DNA from 3 places in the Protofrankia symbiont of Coriaria myrtifolia genome. Region 3 is predicted to be linked to each of the others. Evidence: riboswitches for the same ligand, from Rfam matches in the RefSeq annotation. Region 3 holds a riboswitch; each other region holds the start of a gene.
The links. A riboswitch is a leader RNA that binds a small molecule or an ion and turns the genes downstream of it on or off. The one in region 3 is predicted to bind cyclic di-AMP.

Region 1: another riboswitch for cyclic di-AMP. It lies ahead of CM1CMNOD_RS02615 (transglycosylase family protein); the one in region 3 lies ahead of CM1CMNOD_RS20295 (C40 family peptidase).
Region 2: another riboswitch for cyclic di-AMP. It lies ahead of CM1CMNOD_RS23990 (C40 family peptidase); the one in region 3 lies ahead of CM1CMNOD_RS20295 (C40 family peptidase).

Annotation. Positions count from the first base shown of each region.
Region 1 is NZ_CAAAFS010000050.1:9,628-12,897, reverse strand. Features, by position in the region: gene fbaA (class II fructose-bisphosphate aldolase) at 41-1,078, shown strand; cyclic di-AMP (ydaO/yuaA leader) riboswitch at 1,658-1,806, shown strand; gene CM1CMNOD_RS02615 (transglycosylase family protein) at 1,813-2,514, shown strand; cyclic di-AMP (ydaO/yuaA leader) riboswitch at 3,074-3,239, shown strand; gene CM1CMNOD_RS02610 (transglycosylase family protein) at 3,245-3,270, shown strand, end outside.
Region 2 is NZ_CAAAFS010000196.1:6,902-10,171, forward strand. Features, by position in the region: gene CM1CMNOD_RS11070 (peptidoglycan-binding protein) at 1-292, opposite strand, end outside; gene CM1CMNOD_RS23990 (C40 family peptidase) at 686-1,420, opposite strand; cyclic di-AMP (ydaO/yuaA leader) riboswitch at 1,424-1,586, opposite strand; gene CM1CMNOD_RS11080 (cold-shock protein) at 2,098-2,538, opposite strand; gene tkt (transketolase) at 2,852-3,270, opposite strand, start outside.
Region 3 is NZ_CAAAFS010000346.1:18,215-21,484, reverse strand. Features, by position in the region: gene CM1CMNOD_RS20300 (PHB depolymerase family esterase) at 1-227, shown strand, start outside; gene CM1CMNOD_RS20295 (C40 family peptidase) at 648-1,619, opposite strand; cyclic di-AMP (ydaO/yuaA leader) riboswitch at 1,808-1,983, opposite strand; gene CM1CMNOD_RS20290 (4-hydroxybenzoate 3-monooxygenase) at 2,507-3,270, shown strand, end outside.

The sequences.
Region 1 (3,270 bases), on a different contig from region 3:
CGGGCACGCCGCGCCCCGACTGTCCACAGGAGCCAGACCGATGCCCATTGCCACCCCAGATATCTACGCCCAGATGCTCGACCGGGCCAAGACGGAGGCATTCGCCTACCCCGCGATCAACGTCACGTCGAGTGAAACCCTGAATGCCGCGCTGAAGGGCTTCGCGGACGCCGGGAGCGACGGTATCGTACAGATTTCCACCGGCGGGGCCGAATTTCTCTCCGGTACCAGGGTGAAGAACATGGTGCTCGGCGCGCAGGCCCTGGCCGAGTTCGCCCACCATGTCGCCAAGGCGTATCCGGTCAACATCGCGCTGCACACCGACCACTGTCCTGCCGGCAAGCTCGACACCTACCTGCGCCCGCTGGTCGCGATCTCCAAGGAGCGAGTGCTCAGGGAGGGCCGCGAGCCGCTGTTCCAGTCCCACATGTGGGACGGCTCCGCGGTCGAGATCGAGGAGAACCTCAAAATCGCCGACGCGCTGCTGGCGGACACGGCCCAGGCGAAAATCGTCCTGGAGGTGGAGATCGGTGTCGTCGGCGGCGAGGAGGACGGCATCGTCGGCGCGATCGACGAGAAACTGTACAGCACGCCCGAGGACATGTGGCGGACTGTCGAGGTCCTCGGCGCCGGGGAACGGGGCCGCTACCTGGTCGCGGCAACCTTCGGAAACGTGCACGGGGTATACAAGCCGGGCAATGTGAAACTCCGTCCGAGCATCCTGCGTGATGGGCAGCAGTATGTCGCGCAGAAGCTCGGGCTGCCAGCCGACGCCAAACCCCTCGACCTGGTCTTCCACGGTGGGAGCGGTTCCGACCTGTCCGAGATCCGTGAAGCGGTCGATTACGGCGTGATCAAGATGAATGTGGACACCGACACCCAGTACGCGTTCACCCGGCCGGTCGTCGATCACGTCTTCCGGAACTACGACGGTGTCCTGAAGGTGGACGGCGAGGTCGGCGTGAAGAAGCACTACGATCCGCGCAGCTACGGCAAGGCGGCCGAAGTCGGCATGGCCGCCCGCGTCGTGAAGGCGTGTGAGGACCTGCGTTCCGCGGGACGCTCCCTCGCCAACTGACCCCGCTCGGACGGGACGGCTCCACAACACGCTCGCCAGACCGGGCTTCGTCGTCCGGCTGGCGAGCGTTCGCGTGTGGGCGTCAGTCCCCGGGCATCGGGTGACCGCCAGCCGTCACCCGTCAGCGGTCATTCCGCATATGGCGCGGGTTCCGGAAAGGTCGCACCATCGTCGGATCACGGGTACGGTACACACCGTCCTGCCGTTCTATGCGTCTTCGGCGAAATCAACGGTGTTCCGCGCCGCGTGCGCCCGGCCGGCCGGGCCCGGCCTTTGGCCCGGAGCACGCGGACCGCCGGCTCGCACACGGGTTCCTACCCGGATAATCCGGTTCCGATCGTCACCGCCACGACGGGATACCGAGTTTTCCCGGCAATAAAAGTACGATGAAAGCAATAAGCGCGCGCACCCGCGCGCTACCATCCGCTCCCGAGCCCCGGCAAGAGCTGTCGGCCCGATGTGCGCATCCTCACGAAGCGGATTCCCCGCTTGTTCGGCGCCCAGCAATTGTTGTTATGGTCTGCGCCGTGCTCGCGATACAGCGAACACACGTCGGGCGGCACGCCGAATCCTGCCCTCGTCCGACGAAAACCCAAACTTGTGGCAGGAACGGGGGACCCACTTCTGGGCGCCGATATCGGGCGTCCTCGGGGTGAAGCCGCAAATGCGGCCGGGCAGTCCCAGCCCGAACCCGACAGCTCACTTCGCAGGCGTGGGGAAGGGCATAAACCAATATGTCCAGTGCACGTTCCCGAAATCGACATCACGAAACCGGCCGAACCCGGCTGGGCGCTCGGGCGCTGGTGGTCGCTCCCGCCCTGGCCGCGGCGGTCAGCGGAAGCATCGTGATGTCACAACCCGCCAGCGCCGCCACCACCTGGGCGCAGCTACGCCAGTGCGAATCCGGAGGGAACTACAGCACCAGTACCGGCAACGGTTACTACGGTGCCTACCAGTTCTCGCTGAGCACCTGGCAGAGCCTCGGCTACACCGGGCTGCCCAGCAGCGCCTCGCCCGCCACCCAGGACGAGGCCGCGCTGAGACTGGCCAACCGGTCCGGCTTCGGCCAGTGGCCGGTCTGCGGCCAGGGGATGGGCGCCGACCAGCTGGCGGCAGGCGCCAGTTCGTCCGGGGCCAGTTCGTCCGGCAGCGGCTCGGTGAGCGCGGGTGGGTCGACCGGGACCCAGCGCTGGGTGGTGAGTCAGAGCGCGCAGCGTCTCGCGGACAACACGCTGTTCACCACCGGGCTGATCTACCAGGTGCGCTCGGACGTACGAGCCTGGCAGCGCCAGATGAACAGGCTCGGCTACCGGATCAAGATCGACGGCCGCTACGGCCCCCAGTCCGCCTTCGCCGCCGTCCTCTTGCAGGGCTCGCGGGGCCTGCAGGAGGACGGCATCTGCGGCCCACGGACCAGGGCCGCCACCTTCGGCTGAACAACCGACTGAACAGCCGACTGAACAACCCGGCAGTCGAACGCCCCTCGGCGGCCAGCACCGCCCACCGGCGGCCCGCACGGCCCGAAAACAGGCGGCTCACCCGTGGCTGGACATCCGACGGATCGGGCTGGAGCACCACGGACAGCACAGCCATGATCTCTTCTCGTGTCAGGCCTCCGGCCGCATCCGGGAGAACCCCGGATCCGGCCGGCCTGGGAGCCGATCCGGCGGGGTCGGGAACCGACCCGGACGATCCTGCTCCCCGGCGTGCTCCAGAAGTGACAACAAGCACATTATCGATACGCAAGAAGCTTTACCCGTCACCATAAGTCACAGAATCCGGAGAAGGTGACCCCGCAGCGAAGCGGAGTCACACCGTCAGGTACGGTGACACATTCACGGTGCCTAGCCCATTCGGGTGATAACGGTCACGTGGGTGTAGTTCATCCGACACCCCGATTTGCTTCGATAGAACCAGACTCGCTAGAGTTCTCCCACTCGCCGGATCGGTGAGGCCGCCCGGACGGACGCCGAGTCCTGTCCCCGTTCGGTACGGCCCGAGCTACCGCGGAGCCACAAGGACAGGATCGGGGGAACCACCATCCGGACGTCCTCTCACGGAGTCCTTGGGGTAAAGCCGGCAGCGTCCCTCGGCGCCGCCGGCCGGGCTTGATTCCCGCCCGCACCCGACAGCTCACCTCGTAGGCGACGGGAAGGACCGACCCACATGCCGTCTGGTGGCAGGCACCGCGC
Region 2 (3,270 bases), on a different contig from region 3:
GCCCGCGGGAGTCCTCACCGCGCGCGTTACGCGCCTTGGCGTTGCCACCGGACTCCGCGAGCGCCACCGCCACCCAGGTGCCCAGCGGCACCCCTCGGCAGCTGGGCAGCCCCGCGTTCGCGGCGACGCGGGCGATGGTCGTGTCGGTGACGACGGCGGACCCGGACGTCCCGGCCGCGCTGGCCGGAGCCGCGGTCAGCATCATTCCAGCCGTCGTCCCGATGAGCCCGACGGTGCCCGCTAATGCGGCGCCGTTGCACCGACCGGGTTTTCTGTGCCTTCCCCTGGCCATAATCAGACTCTCACCTAAAATATCGTCGAAAGGATCGCCCGTTGCCGGAAATGCCGGCACAGTACTCTCTAGGGCCGGCTCGAGAACTATATTTCCCGAGTTCTCTACCAGCCGCTGGGAAAACGTCATTCGGGTCGCCGAACAGGCCGTTCACCACATTGCTTCAGGAGGCTCCGGTGTCGCCCCCAGAGCGCCAAAAAGGCAATTCAATGCGTTTCTACAGGCGTTTTTTGAACACCCGGAACGGGAGCCAAAAGAATCCGACGGTGTTCCGAGAAAATCTGTCCGGCAACAACCGGGAGAAATTTTCGTGGCGTCCACCCGTGGTTTCCCGCGCTGTCCGCCCGGGGCTCCTGGACACCCCGTGGCCGCCAGCCCGGCCCGGGCGGTCGGTCACCTGATACGGCCGACCAGATAGTTACTGGTGTAGACCTTCTGGAGCCGGACCACGGCCCCGGTGTGCGGGGAGGCCCACATCATCCCGTTCCCGGCGTAGACACCCACATGGTGGATGCCTCCCGGCCGGCCGAAGAAAATGAGGTCACCGGGCTGCCGGGCGTTCTTCGACAGCTTCTGGGAGGCGTTGTACTGCGCGTTGGCTGTCCGCGGGACGCTGCGGCCAAGCTGCTTGTAGATGTACCGGACGAGGCCGGAGCAGTCGAACGCCCGCGGCCCCTCGGCACCCCACACGTACGGCTTGCCGGCCTGCTTCGACGCCAGATAGACGAGCTTCGCCCCGAAGCCGCTGGCGGAGGACGTCGAGAAACTCACCGGTTGCGCCGCCAGCGTGCCCGTGCCCGTGGTGGCGGCCGGGGTGATCGTAAAGGCGGCTGACCGGGCAGCGTTCGTGCTGGTCGCGGTGGTCGTACTGGTCGTGGCGGCGTCGGTCCGGCCCGTCCCGCCCGTGTCCAGGCCCCGGTCGTTCGCCAGGGCCGGCGAGGCCAGCCCGGAGAGGGCGACAGTGCCGGTGGCCGCGGCGGCGACCGCGGTACGCGCCGATATCCGGCCGAGGGTGGAGCGGGTCGTGGGCGCGCGATGACGACCGCGCCTGGGGCCGGGATTGGAATTGGAATTGGAATTGGAACGATGTACGGCAGCCGGACCTGAATTCACCTGATGTGCAGGCAACGCTGATCCTTCCCATACGCCTGCGAGGTTAGCTGTCGGGTTCGGGCCGGGAAGCCCGGTCGACGCGCGGATACACGCGGCCGACTTCACCCCAAGGACGGCCACCGTGGTGGCGACGTCCGGCGGAAAGGTGGGTCCCCCGCTTCTGTCCTGGCGATCGCTAGTCGGAAGACACCGGACCGTGGACAGAACTCGGCGTGCGGTCCGGTGCCGTTGAGAACCCGGCCAACGTAGCGAACTACTTTCGGTAGTCGCAAGCGGCGGTTTTCTCGGCATGTCGACGTACAGCACTCACTGTGCGTATCATTTACGCGTGCTGTCTCAGGATGACCGCCGAGACGGTACAAGCTGGCCACAGCGTGACGGCGCTACACACCGCTTCCACGGATAACCGGTGCGTATCGTGCAACAGTCAACGCGGACCGGCAGCAACATTTTTTCCGCTGTTGTGTTTCTGTGTTTCGCAGCCGGGCAGGCGGATCGCCCGCAGGTAGGCGAATCGACCAGCCGGAGCAACGTCACAGATCCGGCCGTGCGCATGGTGTGGTCAGTGGTACGGCCAGCGCAGCGTGGCCAGCCGTGTGGCCGGCGCAGCGTCCGGGCAGCAACGACGCGCCCGGGCACCGGCGCGGGTCGACAGATTCCGGGCCGGGCCGGTAGGGGCCTGAGCGGGCCGGTTATTGGGACTCGACCCAGCCACGCGCCTGCGCGAGGCTGGTCAGCCGCTGCCGTATCTGGCTTATCTGGCCGCCGGTCAGGGTCGGCACCGACTCGATGAGCGTCTCGGTCAGCAGGTGTCGGAACTCCCCGACGGTGAGGACGTCGCACATGTCGTCGTCATCGGCGTCCGAACGCCCGTTGGCCATGCTCGGGGAAGCCAGGGGACTCGCTGGCGCCGGACGGGCCTGGGCCCGACGGGCCAGGCGGACGACCGACGCCTTCGGGCCCCTGTCGCTTTCCTCCGCCTCGAACTCCACCAGCGTTCCGGGCTGGAACAGATGCTTCTCATCTTGAAGATCGTTTGCGTGCATGAAAATATCGTCGCCGCCAGCGTCAGGCGCTATGAAACCGTAGCCACGAACCCCGTCGAAACGCAGAATCCTACCGGTACCCACCACGTCTGCCCCTGTACAACCTCTGTGCCAACCAGCTCTGTACCCAGTCACCTGCACACCAGACGAACCTGTGCACAACCAAACCCCAGGACCGCTCGCACGACCATGGGGCCTGTTCACCGTCTCAGGTGCGCACAGCCAGGTCAAGCCGACACCCGGAGCGCAAAACAACCGACAACAACCGACAACGATCGGCAGGGAACGATCGCGGAAACACCGGAACGGGCCGTCGGCCGACCGGCTCCCGCGGACTCCCCCGGGAACCAGCCGGCCGTCGACATCGTGACCGAAATCTTCGGATCCGGATCCTCGCGGTCTACGCCGGGTCACCAACAGCGCTGACGGCGGCCAGGCTCTGCCTGGCGGCACTGACCACCGCCTGCGGGGTGAAACCGAACTTGGTCTGCAACGCCCGCAGCGGGGCGGACGCGCCGAAGGTCCGCATACCGATGATCACCCCGTCCGGGCCGGCGTACCGTTCCCAGCCGAGCGTGGCCGCCTGCTCGACCACGACCCGCGCGCGGACCGCCGGTGGGAGCACCTGGTCGCGGTACTGCGCGGGCTGCCGCTCGAACAGCTCCCAGGACGGCAGGCTGACCACCCGGGCGCGCACCCCCTGCGCGGTCAGCTCCTCGTGGGCGGCCAGGGCCAGGTGCACCTCGCTGCCGGTACCGATCAGGATCACCTCGGGATCGCCGTCGGCGGGGTCGACCAGCACGTAGCCGCCGCGGGCGA
Region 3 (3,270 bases):
AGTCCCGGATCTACATCTGGGGCCTTGGCGAAGGTGGGCGTGCCGCCCTCGCGGTTGCCTGCGCGGCGCCCGACAACGGGCTGAAGTTTGTCGCCGTCGCGACGGTGGGGTCGGTCGGGCAGAGCCCGAGCTGCTCGCCAGAAACCCATGTCCAGCATGTCGACGGGGCGTGGAACGAGCGGATCACGCGCGCTCTGTGGGACTTCTCCAGGCAGTTCAAGGCGTAGGAGCGGGCGTCCGGTCGTCCGCCGTGGCTTGGGGAACTCGCGGAGGAGACGCCTTGAGGGGAGCTTCGGTCTCGGCCGGGCATCCGGTCGGTGAGAGGGGGCGGCTCCCGCCGACCGGCCGGACTGTGGGGGGGGTCCAGTACGACCGGCCGGCGGAAGCCTCTTGTTCCGCCGGGCTTTCCGAGCTGGGGGGGTTGGCTCGGTCCGACCAGCGGAAGTCATCATCGCGGGATGCCGCCCGCGGAGTGCCGCCAGGCCGGTGTCGACATCGACAACTTCGACCTGGCGGCAAGGTTCACGCACAACCGGAGGGGGAGGCTGTGTGGGAACCCGCCTGTGAATTGTGTTTATAAGGTTTGGTTGTCAGTACACGAAGCCATGTACTGACAACCAGCTGCGGACGCGGGCTGATCGGTTCAGTCAGAGAACCCGGCCGACAGAATACGACGTGGTGTAGAGGGGCCTCAGTGAGACGACGTCGCCTGACTTGGGCGCCACCCACATCTTACCATCGCCCGCATAAATGCCAACATGGTAGATATTACCTGGCGTGCCGTAGAAAATCAGATCACCCGGCTGCTTGTTGTACTGCGATATCCGGGTGGTCGCCTGGTACTGTGCCTCGGCAGTGCGGGGGAGGTTGCGTCCCAACTGCTTGAAGACGTACTGGATCAGCCCCGAGCAGTCGAAAGTGTAGGGGCCCTCCGCGCCGTAGACGTAGGGCTTGCCGGCCTGCTGGGCCGCAAGATACACCGCCCGTTCGCCGAACGAGCTGGCGACTGCGAGTGCGCCTGAGACGGCGCTGCTCAAGGCCGAGCCACTGACGCGGGCAGTCTGGGAAGGCCGGGGCGCCGGGGTATTGGGGATCACGGTCAACGTGCCGACGTTGGTCGACCGTGTCGACCGCAGAGCGTCGGTTCCGTCGAAAATCGCGGTGACCTGCGTGGTGGTGAGAACCTTGGCAGTGTAACTGGTGAAGCCCTGCTCGTTGGTGTAAAGGTGCTTGAAGGTCGCCCATCCCTCCGGCAGCTTCACCTGGACCTTGACGAGCTGGTTGGCCAGCGGCGCGTGGGTGACCGCGTCCTCAAGATGAAATCCCACCTCCACCGGCTGGTCTGCCTTCACGGAGACGTCCGAATTCGTGACTTTGAGCACGACACCGGTCTTGGGATGCAGGTCGGTCTGGTTGAGCACCTGACTGGTGACCGATCCGGAACCGCCCGTGGACAGCGGATTGATGGTGGAGGTGCGCAGGCTGGCCAGCGACGCCTGGCCACCGAATTGTGATCCGAGCGTTATGGGCGAGGTGACGGAAGCATCGTCGGAATTTGAGTCGGCTGTGGCACATCCGGCCAGGGCGACACCGGACACCGCGACGGTACCGGTGGTCATCACGGCGACAGCGGCCCGAGCTCGCGAGCGGCCCGTTCCGGACTGCTGCGTGGGCGCGCGATGTCGGCCACGTGTCGGGCGGTCGACGTGCCGGTCGATCTGCTGCCGGCGGGGTGACGGCGAAGCCGTCTGCGACGAACGCGATCGTAGTGCCGGATCAGGCTGCACATCATGCGCAGACAAGGTTGTGATCCTTCCCGTTCGCCTGCGAGGTGAGCTGTCGGGTTCGGGCTGGGCTGCCCGGTGGGTCGCGCGACCATCGCGCTGCGCACTTCACCCCGAGGACGACACCGCGGTTCGGTGCCGCCCGGTGGAGGATGGGTCCCCCGCTCCTGCCCTGGTGACGACTCGGAGGGAACACCGGGACCGCGGGCAGGATTCGGCAGTTCGGCCCGGTGTGTCGTGCCGTCGACGCGAGACTAGTTCATACGGATGGCGCTAGTAAACACTAGTCCCTCACAACTACCCCAAGTAGTTGTATGAAGTGTCATAACCGGCTGTTCTACCCCATCCTCCTTCGCCGGCCGGGGCGGCGTCGGGTGCGACCAGCTGGCTTGTGACCTTTGGTCGCTCGGCTGACGTGCCGCTTTCCGTGACTTGCGGGATGCGGAGGATGACAATACGCCATAGCGGCGGCAGATGGTCGACTGGGGGCCTTCGGGCACGGATAGTCAACAATATCGCTACTTTAGGTAGCGATCAGCGCTATCCGCCAGCAACACTCCGCTCCTTTTGCGAAAATTGTCCGGTTGGTTGGTGCCGGGCTGTCGGCCTCCTGACGCGTGTCGGAATGTGACGTCGTACTCTGGCAGTGCCTCGCCCGGATCGGTTCGTCCGGGTCAGCCATGTGATCAGGGCAGTATGGCGGGTGATCAGGAATCGTGTCGATGCTCCCGGGGGAGGCGCTCGCCGTGACGCGCTCCGCTCCGGGGTCTGCACCGGACGGGCACGGCGCGCTCCAGCCGGGCGCGTCTGCCTCGCGGCCGCGTCCTCGCCGGGTGGGCGTCGTTGTGATTGGCGCGGGTGTCGCGGGCCTGGTGGCGGCGGTCGTACTGGCTCGTCGGGGTATCGACACGCTCGTGCTCGAGGCTGCCAGTCGGGCCAGGGTGGAAAGCCGTCCACGTGCCGGGCTGCTCGGGCCGGCGGCGGTGGACGCCCTGGAGCGCAACGGGCTTGCCGACGGCCTGCGGGCCGAAGGTGCGCCACACCACAACTGTGAGCTCCGGCATCGTCGCAGAGCGTTTGTCGTCGAGTATGATCGCCACGCGGGCGGACGCCATCACGTCGTCTACCCGCAGCAGGAGCTCGTCGCCGATCTGGTTGCCGCCTACCTTGCCGCGGGTGGCGTCATCGAGTTCGGCGTCACTGACGTGATGTTGGACGCGCTGACCTCCGACCATCCCGCCGTCTCGTTCGTCACGGCCGACGGGCAGCGGCAGACAGTGGAAAGCCGTTTCATCGCGGGCTGCGACGGTCATCACGGCGTTTCCCGCGGATCGATCCCCGAGGGCGCGTTGCGCCACATCCGACAGCGCGACAGCGCATGGGCCTGGCTCGCCGTCCTGGCCGCGGTCGCCCCGTCCACGGATAAGATCATTTATGGGGTCAGCCCGCGGGGATTCGCCGGCCACATGCTGCGTGACCACCGGAC